Larkinella insperata: one gene and its partner. The protein of the gene in region 1 interacts with the protein of each later gene in a pairwise test. Links are inferred from orthologs where the notes say so. Each region holds a gene or a part of one and is shown on either strand. Other genes may lie near its edges.

The links. The genes of interacting proteins can lie anywhere in the genome.
Region 2: the proteins of eno (region 1) and rpe interact in binary tests that used the Escherichia coli proteins (3 or more experiments, as listed by UniProt). The link is inferred for Larkinella insperata from one-to-one orthologs.

The regions. Positions count from the first base shown.
Region 1 is NZ_CP110973.1:2,167,919-2,173,811, reverse strand. What follows is about bases 1,423-4,295. They hold eno (phosphopyruvate hydratase), read right to left. Parts: upstream 3,562-4,295; coding sequence 2,284-3,561; downstream 1,423-2,283. Other genes in these bases: OQ371_RS08845 (hybrid sensor histidine kinase/response regulator transcription factor), read left to right, coding at 3,916-4,295; OQ371_RS08855 (FtsB family cell division protein), read right to left, coding at 1,907-2,218; OQ371_RS08860 (low molecular weight protein-tyrosine-phosphatase), read right to left, coding at 1,423-1,866. Outside these bases: OQ371_RS08870 (UTP--glucose-1-phosphate uridylyltransferase), read right to left, coding at 1-221; OQ371_RS08865 (UTP--glucose-1-phosphate uridylyltransferase), read right to left, coding at 225-1,175; more of OQ371_RS08860, read right to left, coding at 1,339-1,422; more of OQ371_RS08845, read left to right, coding at 4,296-5,893. UniProt on the Escherichia coli protein: Catalyzes the reversible conversion of 2-phosphoglycerate (2-PG) into phosphoenolpyruvate (PEP). It is essential for the degradation of carbohydrates via glycolysis.
Region 2 is NZ_CP110973.1:5,488,131-5,493,493, reverse strand. The notes cover bases 1,280-4,132. They hold rpe (ribulose-phosphate 3-epimerase), read right to left. Parts: upstream 3,132-4,132; coding sequence 2,427-3,131; downstream 1,280-2,426. Other genes in these bases: ligA (NAD-dependent DNA ligase LigA), read left to right, coding at 3,301-4,132; OQ371_RS22130 (alpha-amylase family glycosyl hydrolase), read right to left, coding at 1,280-2,396. Also shown: OQ371_RS22135 (OmpA family protein), read right to left, coding at 1-870; more of OQ371_RS22130, read right to left, coding at 981-1,279; more of ligA, read left to right, coding at 4,133-5,361. UniProt on the Escherichia coli protein: Catalyzes the reversible epimerization of D-ribulose 5-phosphate to D-xylulose 5-phosphate.

The DNA of each region.
Region 1 (5,893 bases):
GGTGTTGCGGCTGCTTCCATCAGGAAGAACCGAAAACCCGCGTACAGGAAGAGAATAGCGCGAACCTTGTCGTATAAGTTGGGGGTTGTCTTCCGAAATTCGTCCAGCTCCCGCAGCAGTTCCAGCAATTCTTTCGCCGAAACCCGCGCGCTGATCTCGTAAAAAGAGCGGTCGCGTTTGGCGGGATCTGTCGAGGTAATGGTTTCTATAAAAACATTCATGGATCAGACAGTTCGGCTGTTTGCTTCGGCCAGTAATTCGACCATCGTTGACAAGATTTCGCCGTGGGCTTCACCGGCCAGCCCCAAGGCAATCTGCGCCCGCAACAGACCGTGTTTCCGGCTTAAATCGTAGCGATTTCCCTTCACTTCCAGCGCCAGGTAAGTTTCGGTTTCGGCCAGTTCCTGGAGTGCGGGGGTCAGTAAAATATTACCGCCGTCCTGATCGATGTATTTTTTCAAAATATCGAAAACCGCGGGGGTAAAGACGTGCATCCCGAAAAAGCAGAGGTAGTAACCGGCCCGCAATCCGGGCGTCTGCAGTTCAAGTTCGGCCACGCTCAGCGACGGTTTTTCAATGATTTTTTCAATCTGGTAAACGCCCGACTGGTTGGAAAGCTGCTTGCCGGTGAGCGTTCCGTAGCGCCCGATCTGGTGTTCGATGGTGGGATTGACGGCCGAAACCGAACAATTTTCCTGAGAAGCCAGCTCCATCAACTGGGCTACGCAACTTTTCTGAGACAGGTTGGAGACGTAGAGGTAGTCGCCCAGAAGCAGCAGAAACGGCTCGTTATTGACGAATTCCCGGGCGCAATACACGGCATGACCGTAACCCAGCGGTTCTTTCTGTTCGGCAAACTGAATCCGGCTGATCAGGTGATCGATTTTTTCGGCTTCCTTTTTGGCCCAGTCAACTCCTTTGAAGGAATGAAAGAGATTATCCCGCAGGGAAGCAAAGGCTTTGAGATACCGGTCACCGTCGCCGGGCGCGCAAACCACGCACAACTCTTCAATGCCGCTGCTGAATGCCTCTTCAGCAATAATCTGGATAACGGGTTTGTGCAGGCCATCGGTATCGATTACCGGCAGCATGGCTTTCTGAATGGTATCGGCAACCGGATACAACCGTTCACCCCGGGCAGCCGCCGTGATGACGGCTTTTTTAATTCGCATCATATAATCGGAATCGTTTCAGGCTTAATCGTTGTATAGTTTCAGCAAATCACTTACCAAATTATGTCAATCCAAGCCAATTTTTCGGACGAGGAAATATCTTTTACAAGCCATGCGCTTGTCCGTCCAAATGCCTGCTCTCTGTGAAATACGGCATAAAACCGGTTTATTCACGGATTTGCGGATCGGGCTGCGGCTGTAGCTGGTGCTGTTCAATCAGGTAGTTGAGCAAGTTTTCGCAGCTTCGGTGAACGATCTGGTAGACCTGTTCAAAAACCGCAGCGTCTTCGTAATACGGGTCCGGTACGTTCAAACCGCCCGAGCTGTTATCCGGCAACGGATCGAATTCCCGCAGCAGAACGGTATTGTCTTCGCTGTAAAGGCCGGTACTGCGATGGCTAAAATACTGAATGGCTTCGTAATTTGATTCGTCCATAGCCACCAGGTAATCAAACGTCGAGAGGTCTTCCCCGGCCAGCCGGCGGGCACGGTGGGTCAGCTTAATACCGTGTTCGAGGGCATTTTCGCGGGTTCGGCGGTCGGGCAGATCACCGATGTGGTAGGAAGATGTACCGGCGGAGTCGCACTGGATCGATGCCTCCAGACCCCGCTCTTTAATGAAGTGTTTAAAGACTCCCTCCGCCAGCGGGGATCGGCAAATGTTACCCAAACAAACAAAGAGGACGTTAATCATAATGATGAAGTGGGAACAGGAATCGATGAACAGTTCATCATTATTTTTCTAACAATTCGTTTTTCTCATCGACCAACACGTAAACGTCTTCATTGGGCTTTTTCATGAAGTAGTTTTCGCGGGCGTACTTCTCCTGCAAGCGGGTATTGCCCAGCAATGACTTACGCTGCTCTTCCACTTCCGCGATTTTCTCGTCATAGTACACCCGATCGGCTTCCAGATCCCGCAATTTCATACTGTTCTTGAATTGCGAAATAATGTCGTTGGTGTCAAAAAACGCCATCCAGATGAACAAACCCAAGCCGGTGGCTACATAGAAATTCTTGGCGATTCGGAGGATTTTGTTGAACATCTTTGCTGATGGATTAGGCTTAAATCAGAAAACCCCCAACCGCAGACCGGTTGGGGGTAATCAAATTACATGTTGATGCCGGGGAAGTAAGCGGTATCACCGAGTTCCTCCTCGATTCGCAGCAACTGGTTGTATTTCGCCATCCGATCCGAACGGGAAGCGGAACCCGTTTTGATCTGACCGGTATTCAACGCAACGGCCAGGTCGGCAATGGTCGCGTCTTCGGTTTCGCCGGAGCGGTGCGACATGATGTTTTTGTATGAATTGCGTTTCGCTAGGTTAACGGTGTTGATGGTTTCCGTCAGCGAACCGATCTGGTTTACCTTCACCAGAACGGCGTTGGCAATTCCCTGGTCGATGCCCTGCTGCAAACGGGTTACGTTCGTTACGAACAGGTCGTCGCCCACCAGCTGGGTTTTCTTGCCAATCAGTTCGGTCTGTTGTTTCCAGCCGTTCCAGTCGTCTTCGGCCATACCGTCTTCGATGGAAATAATCGGATATTTCTCAACCCATTCTTTCCAGTAGTTTGCCATTTCGGACGAGCTCAACTTGTCACCCGTCGATTTTTTGAAGTGGTATACTCCTGACTCTGCCTCGTAGAACTCCGACGCAGCGGCATCCATGGCAATGTAAATATCCTGACCGGGCCGGTATCCCGCTTTCTCGATGGCTTGCAGAATGATCTGGATGGCTTCTTCGTTCGACGGGATGTTCGGGGCAAAGCCACCTTCATCACCCACGTTGGTGGACATGCCTTTGCCTTTCAGAACTTTTTTCAGCGAGTGGAACACTTCCGTTCCCCAGCGCAGCGCTTCTGAGAACGTCGGTGCGCCAACCGGCATAACCATGAATTCCTGGAAGTCGATGGAGTTGTCAGCGTGGCTACCTCCGTTCAGGATGTTCATCATCGGAACCGGCAGAGTGTTGGCGTTGACGCCACCGATGTACCGGTACAACGGCAGACCGGCTTCCTGCGCAGCGGCTTTGGCAATGGCCATCGATACACCCAGAATGGCGTTGGCACCCAGCTTTCCTTTATTGGAAGTACCATCCAGTTCAATCATAATCCGGTCAATCAGGGTCTGATCAAACACGGATGACCCAACCAATTCCGGAAAAATCAGTTCATTGACGTTCTGAACGGCCTTCAATACGCCCTTGCCCACATACCGTTTCGGATCATCGTCGCGCAATTCGACGGCTTCGTGTGAGCCGGTTGAGGCCCCTGACGGAACGGCCGCCCGGCCCAGAAACCCGTTTTCGGTACGAACATCGACTTCCACGGTTGGGTTGCCTCTCGAATCCAGAATCTGTCTGGCATGAATGGACTGAATAATACTCATTGTGTCAGAAAAAGTTGGTTAATACTTATGTACAAAAAGAAACAAAGGAGTAGAAAACGTTCCGATACGGATTTTTATGCTATCTTCATTGAATCTTACGCCGTAGCACAATTTTGGCCCTGCAAAGTAAGCGATTTTTTCGGTTTGTAGGGAACGCCCTTTCAATTAAGCAATTCGTTATTACGGAATTATTACCCAAGGACGTTTTGGACACTCGACCCGGCTTTGGGCCTTAGCAGAACCTGGGCTATGCGACGTTTAGTACGGTTTCAAGACATCCTTCTTTTTTGCCTGAGTGCGTTTGGTTTAGGGGCATGGCCTACAGTTTGTTCCGCCCAGCAATCTGATCAAAACGTGGCGCAGAAGGGCCTCCTCGACCTGTCCTCTTACGCCTATCACTCCGACAAGGCGGTGGCCCTTACCGGACAATGGTTTTTTCGCTGGAATCAGTTTACCGACCCGGTCAGTCTCGTCAAAAGCCCAACCTATTTTACCGTCCCCGGCACCTGGCGCACTTACACCGGCAACCACCCCCTTTATCCGCGGGAGTTAGGTCACTGTACGTACGGCCTTCGGATACGGCTTCCGGAATCCAACCAAATCTGGTCGCTGCGAATCCCTCCAATCCGAACGGCCTACAAGCTGTATGTTAACAACCAACTGGTGGCTCTATCGGGGCAATTGGCACCCGGCCCAGCAACGAAACCCTGGACCGAATCAAAAGTGGTTTCCTTTCTAATTCCGGATCAAGAAGCCTTTATTCTGATCCACGTAGCCAATTACCATTTCGCCTACGGCGGACTGCGGAAACCTTTACAATTTGGTAACCCCTCCGTTATAACGCAGGACCGCGAGAAAAGTCTGCTGTTTTCGTCTTCCGTCATTGGCGCCCTTCTCATCATTGGCCTTTATCACCTTCTGCTGTACGCGCTTCGGCCCAGAGACAAGGCTCCATTGTTGTTCGGAATTCTTTGTCTGACGATTGCCTTGCGCGAACTTTTTACGGCCGAGACGGTATTCTTTCTTTTCTTTCCCGACGTTGACTGGGCGCTGGCTTTCAAAGCCTTGTATAGCACTTTTCCGATTGGAATCATTAGCCTGACGCTGTATCTGCACACGTTGTTTCCAACGCTGGTATCGCCCGTTGTCCGGCGAATCATTATTGTTATCAACCTGACCTTTCTGGCGTTGGTGGTATCCACCCCGGCTACCACGTACGCGGCCTGGGCTACTCTGATCAGTCCGCTGGCGGTTTTGGAATGCGGTTTTTTTCTGTGGATCGCCGTCCGGGCGGCACAACTGAAAAAAGAAGGTGGCCTGATTCTCCTCTGCGATATGGCCTTGCTGACGTTTTGCGTTCTCAACGACATCCTCCATCAGTCGCACGTAATTCACAGCTTTTTTTTACTGTCAAGCTCCCTGTTCATTTTTACGATCTGCCAGTCTTTGCTGCTGGCCATTCGGTTTTATACTTCATTCCGCAAAACCGAAGCATTGACGGTTGAACTACAAACGGCCAATCAAACCATTGAGCAAACCATTTTGCAACGACAGGACGCCGAGCAGCGCAAGGAAATGGAGGAAATGAAAACCCACTTTTTCTCGAACATTACCCACGAATTGCGAACACCGCTCACGCTGATTATTTCGCCCGTTGAACAGTGGCTCCAGACGCTTAGCAACCCTTCCGCAACGTTGGACAAAACTCCGTTGCAGAATACGCTGACGATGGTCAACCGCAACGCCCGCCGATTGTTGCAGTTGATCAATCAGTTACTGGACTTGTCGAAGCTGGATGCGGGTCATCTGAAAGTCCGCGAATTGCCGGGGAATCTAGCTGCTTTTCTGGATGATTTGGTCAATTCCTTTCAACTGACGGCGGAAGCGAAAGAGATCCGGTTGCATTTTGAACCCCTATTAATACCGGAACAAGTTCTGTTTGATGACGACAAATGGGGCAAAATCTGCTCCAACCTTGTTTCCAACGCCTTGAAGTATACGCCCAACGGGGGCAGCGTCTGGGTACGACTGGCAACCGAGCCGACAGGATTAAACGGTCATTTTGCGTTACGTCTGTCGGTAGCTGATACCGGTTATGGCATTGCTTCGGACCAGATACCGTATATTTTCAATCGTTTTTACCAAGGTGACGATTCCCGAAACCGGTCTTTTGAAGGAACCGGTATCGGCCTGGCGCTGGTCAAAGAATTAACAGATTTGCTCAACGGAAAATTAACCGTCGAAAGTCAGGTTGGCCGGGGTACAACCATTACCGCAACGTTTCCTGTTCGCCATCCTTACGCCGACCATCCGTTTCTGCATTCTCCGCTGC
Region 2 (5,363 bases), 3.3 Mb from region 1 along the record:
GTACGTTACCGTACCGTCAGGTTTGTACACGTTAATCAGGTAGAGCGTCCGGCCGTCCGGCGACATGCCGCTGACGGCGTTGTCGGCGGTGGTGTTGATGGGCGGGCCAATGTTGACGGCTCGGCCCCACTCGCCGTTGGGTTGAAGGATGGAATACCAGACGTCCTGGCTGCGCGGGTCGCCGGTATTGCTCTCGTGTTGACCCCGGGTGAAATACAACGTTTTGCCGTCCGGCGCAATCACCGGCGCCACTTCCTGGCCCCGGGAGTTGATCTGCGGCCCCAGGCTTTCCTTCACCAGGTCTTTGGGCGCGTCTTTCGAAACGTTGATGGTGACGTTGATGGGTTCAGCCGTGTCGGAAATCCCGATGGCGTCGATCTGGTTAGGGCCTTTGACCAGGCTGGGCCGCATGACAACTTTAACGGTATTGGCCACCAGCGATTGTTCGTTGAGCGCAACCCGCAGCAGGGGCGTCTGGCCCGCTTCCGAGCCAGCGCCGGTATTTTTGTAAACCAGGTTCTCCGTTCCCGAACCGTCGATGACCAGCACCTGGGTAATGGCACCCGGGTTTCCGCTCTGAAAAATGGCGATCTGCCGGATGGGAATGGCTTCTCTGAAGCGAACCGTAATCCATTCGTCGTTCGGACCGTCGGGGTAGAGGGGAGCCCAGGCGCAGGGGTTGTCGCCCACCCGGGGCAGTCGGTTGGGTTTGCCCAGAATCTGGCTGGATCGGTACTGCTGGGTGTAGGCTTCACCGCGCCCGTCGGAGGAAAATCCCACCACCGAACTGGCCCACTGGACGGTTTGCCCCGTAGCCTTCGGCGAAAAGAAAAGAGCCCATCCCAACACGATTAAAACACCCCGAATCATGTAAACAAGTTTGCTAATGATGAATTATGAATAAGGAACGATGAAGGGAGCCGTTCATTTTATACGTAATTTATCATTCCTGACGCATCATTCATAACTCAGCATTCCAATTAATTCGTATATACTTTGTATTCCCAGGGTTTAAGCGCAAACGTTAAAGAATTTCGTAGTTCGGCGGGTTCGCGGCTGAAAACTTCGGTAAAAACGCCTTCAAAGCCGTCGCCGTTGAGCCGGATGGTCTGAGGAGTCGGGCTTAAGTTGACAATCACCACGATCTGGTCGTTATCCTGTTTGCGGTAAAACGCATACACTTTGTCGTCCTTTTCGGTTGGAATTTTCATGAGTTCCCCCCCGGCCTGACCATTCCAGAGCGCCCGGTTGCGGTGTTTGAGCGTCAGCAGGGTTTTGTAAAACTCCGCCTTGGCGTAGTTGCCCCAGTAGATCGGGTCTTTTTCGTAGAATTTCAGCCGTTTGCTCAGGTTAGACTCCATCCCGTTGTAAACCAGCGGCATCCCGTCGAAGGTAAAGGCCAGCACCGTAAAGGCATCAATTCCGTTGCCGAATAGTTCCGACCCGGTACCGGTCCAGGCATTCTCATCGTGGTTCTGCGTAAAATGCATCTGGTAATACCAGGGCGGAAAGCGTTGCTTGTTGTGGGCCAGCAGCGAATCGAGGGCGGTAGCCGGACGCTTGCCTTTGGCAATTTGCTGCATGAGCTGGAAGGCGCTCCAGCCGTAGTTCATATTGAAACACTCTTTAAAGTGCTCGGGCTTATCTTCCCACTCGGCCAGCATAAAAACGGGTTTGATGCGGTCCAGCTTCGGCCGCAGTTCAGCCCAGAAGTCATCGGGCACAAAACCGGCTACCTCGCACCGGTAGCCGTCAACGTCGCATTCGCGAATCCAGAATTGCATGGCGTCGATCATGGCGGCCCGCAGTTCGGGGTTCTGGTAGTTCAGGTCCACCACATCGGGGCGGTTGGTCACCCGGCCCTGGTCGTCGATGGGGGCGCTCAGTTTTCCGTTGATTTTGGTATACCAGTCGGGGTGCTGTTTTACCCAGGAATGGCTGCGGCCGGTATGGTTGGGCACCCAGTCGAGAATAACGTGCATACCAAGGTCGTGAGCCTGTTTGACAAACGCTTTAAAATCGGCCATCGTGCCGTACTCCGGATTGACGGCTTTGTAATCTTCCACCGCATAGGGATTGCCAGCGGTCCCCTGCAAGTTTTCTTTGCTGATGGGGTGAATGGGCATGAGCCAGAGAATATCGACGCCCATTTCCCGTAAACGGGTCAGTTGCTGTTCAACGGCTTTGAAGGTTCCTTCTTCGGAAAACTGCCGCACGTTGACTTCGTAAATGGTTGCGTTGCGGGTCCATTCGGGACTCGGAAGGCGGTGGGTAGCTACCGTGGAATCGTTGGTTTGGGTCGGTTCATTCCCGTTGGTGGGGGTTTGTTTGCAGGAGAGAACGGAAAAAAACAGCAGCGTTCCTGCCAGTAAACTGTAAACTATTTTCGTTTGCATGCCAAGATGTTAAGCTCGAATGAAATTAGTTTAGGCCAGCCGGGCCTCCTGCCGGGCCGTGGGGGTAAAATACTTTAACGCACGAATGGCCTCCGTAGGGTCGGTGGCCCGGAAAACCGAGCTCCCGGCAACCAGCGCATCCGCCCCGGCCTCCACCAAAGCCGCCACATTATCGGTTCCCACGCCCCCATCCACTTCAATGATGGGCGGCTGGCTGACCCCGGCTAGCAGCTTGCGCAGCTTCCGGATCTTCTGCAACGTCTGCGGAATAAAGGATTGACCGCCAAAGCCCGGATTGACCGACATGATCAGGATCAGGTCGAGGTTGTCCAGCACGTCGGCCAGCAGCTCCACCGGGGAGTGCGGGTTCAGCGCCACGCCCGCTTTGCAACCCGTTTCCCGAATTTGCGTCAGGGTACGGTGCAGGTGCGTACTGGCTTCCAGGTGAACGGTAATGGTGCCGGGCCGATCGGGATGGGCCGCCCCCGCTTTGGCAAACGCATCGATGTACCGTTCCGGCTGAACAATCATCAGGTGAACGTCTAGGGGTTTGGTGGCGTGGCGATTGATGGCTTCGCAGACCGGAATACCAAACGAAATATTGGGAACGAAAACGCCGTCCATGATATCCACGTGAATCCAATCGGCCTCCGAACGGTTCAGCAATTCAACATCGCGTTGCAGGTTGGCAAAATCAGCCGCCAGAATGGATGGCGCAATCAGGGGTGGCGTCATGAAACAGATTTATCAGTTAACGTTTGGGTCTGCCTTGGCAAAGTTGGCACCAAAATTAAGGGTTTTTGTCCGAACAATTCGGTAATCATGGCCAACTTAGTAAAGGAATTGTCTGGAATGTCTTCTAATTTAGCCCGACAAAGACAGCATACGTCCAGTTTTAAAATACATGAATCCACAGGAAAGAATTGCCGAGCTGACGGATCGGCTGAACTATTATAACTACCAATACTACCAAAACAGTATTTCGGAGGTGGATGATTTTACCTTCGACAAACTGCTGGAAGAACTTGCGGCTCTGGAAAAGCAATACCCGGAATTCAGCCGGCCCGATTCGCCCACGCACCGCGTTGGGGGCACGATCAGTAAGGAATTTGCAACGGTTTACCACCGGTTTCCGATGATGTCGCTGGGCAACACCTACTCGGAAGCGGAACTGACGGAGTTCGACAACCGGGTGCGCCGGGGCCTTCACGATGCGCCTTACGAATACGTCTGTGAGCTAAAGTTCGACGGGGTGGCCCTTAGCATGACCTACGAAAACGGGGTGCTGGTGCAGGGAGCAACCCGGGGCGATGGCGTCCGGGGTGACGATATTACGTTCAACGTGCGAACCATCCGGACGCTGCCGCTGAAAGTGACCGATCCGGGCGTGCCGGCCTTGTTTGAGGTGCGCGGGGAGGGTTTTCTGCCGCTGGCCGAATTTGAACGGATTAACAAAGAGCGCGAAGACATTGGCGAACCGCTGCTGGCCAATCCGCGCAACGCGGCTTCCGGCACGTTCAAACAGCAGGATTCGGCCGCGGTGGCCAAACGACGGCTGGATTGTTATCTCTACTCGTTTCTGTCGGAACCGGAAGTGTTTCAGACGCACGAAGAAAGCCTGATCGCCATGAAAAACTGGGGCTTTAACGTGTCACCAACCTGGCGGAAATGCGCCACCATGCAGGAAGTGTTTGCCTTCATCAACGAGTGGGAAACCCGGCGGTATGAATTGCCGCTGGCGACCGACGGTATTGTGATCAAAATCAACCGCTACGACCAGCAGCGCGAACTGGGCTACACGGCCAAAAGTCCGCGCTGGGCGATTGCCTTCAAATACAAGGCTTTAGCGGCCAGTACAACGCTCAACAGCGTTTCCTACCAGGTGGGGCGCACCGGCGCCGTAACGCCCGTAGCCAACCTCAAGCCCGTGTTGCTGGCGGGAACGGTGGTGAAGCGGGCATCGCTGCACAATGCCAACGAAATTCAGCGGCTGGGGGTGATGTTGCACGATACGGTTTTCATTGAAAAAGGGGGGGAAATCATTCCGAAGATTACCGGCGTTGATCTGACCCAGCGTACCGATGCCGTCGAACCCATTGTTTACCCCACGGTTTGCCCGGCCTGCCAGACGCCCTTGATCCGCAAAGAAGGGGAAGCGCATTTTTACTGCCCCAACGAAAAAGGCTGTCCACCGCAGCAACAGGCCCGGTTTGAGCATTTCATCCAGCGCCGGGCGATGAACATTGAGAGCCTGGGCGAAGGCAAAATTGAGTTGCTGATTGATCGGGGGCTGGTGCGTAGTCCGGCGGATTTATACGACCTGAAGGCCGAGCAACTCCTGGGGCTGGAAAAAGCCTACAATGACCGCAACGGCGGACCGTCTGAAACCGGAAAAACGCGGGTGGTCAGCCTGCGGCAGAAATCGGTCGACAACATCCTGACGGCCATTGAGCGGTCCAAGGCGCAACCGTTTGCCAATGTGCTGTTTGCGCTCGGCATCCGGTACGTGGGCAACACCACGGCGGAAAAGCTGGCCGATTATTTTGGCAACATGGACGCCTTGCGGACGGCATCGTACGAAGCGCTGCTGGGGGTGCCCGAAGTGGGCGACCGCATTGCGCAGAGTCTGGTGGCCTGGTTTGCCGATCCCGAAAATCAGGTGTTTATTGAACGGCTCCGGCTGGCGGGTTTGCAGATGGAAACCGACCGGGTGGCCGTCGAGAAGAAAGGCGAGTCGCTGGTGGGGAAGACGTTTCTGTACACGGGTACGTTTGCCAACTTTTCGCGCGAAGAACTCGAAAGTGAAATCGAAGCGCACGGCGGCAAACTACTGAGCGGGGTTTCCAAAAAGCTCAACTACCTGATCGTGGGTGAAAACGCCGGTCCGTCGAAAGTCGAAAAAGCGCAGAAGATGGGCGTCACCCTGATCGGGGAGGATGAGTTTCTGGCGATGGTAAATGTTTAGGA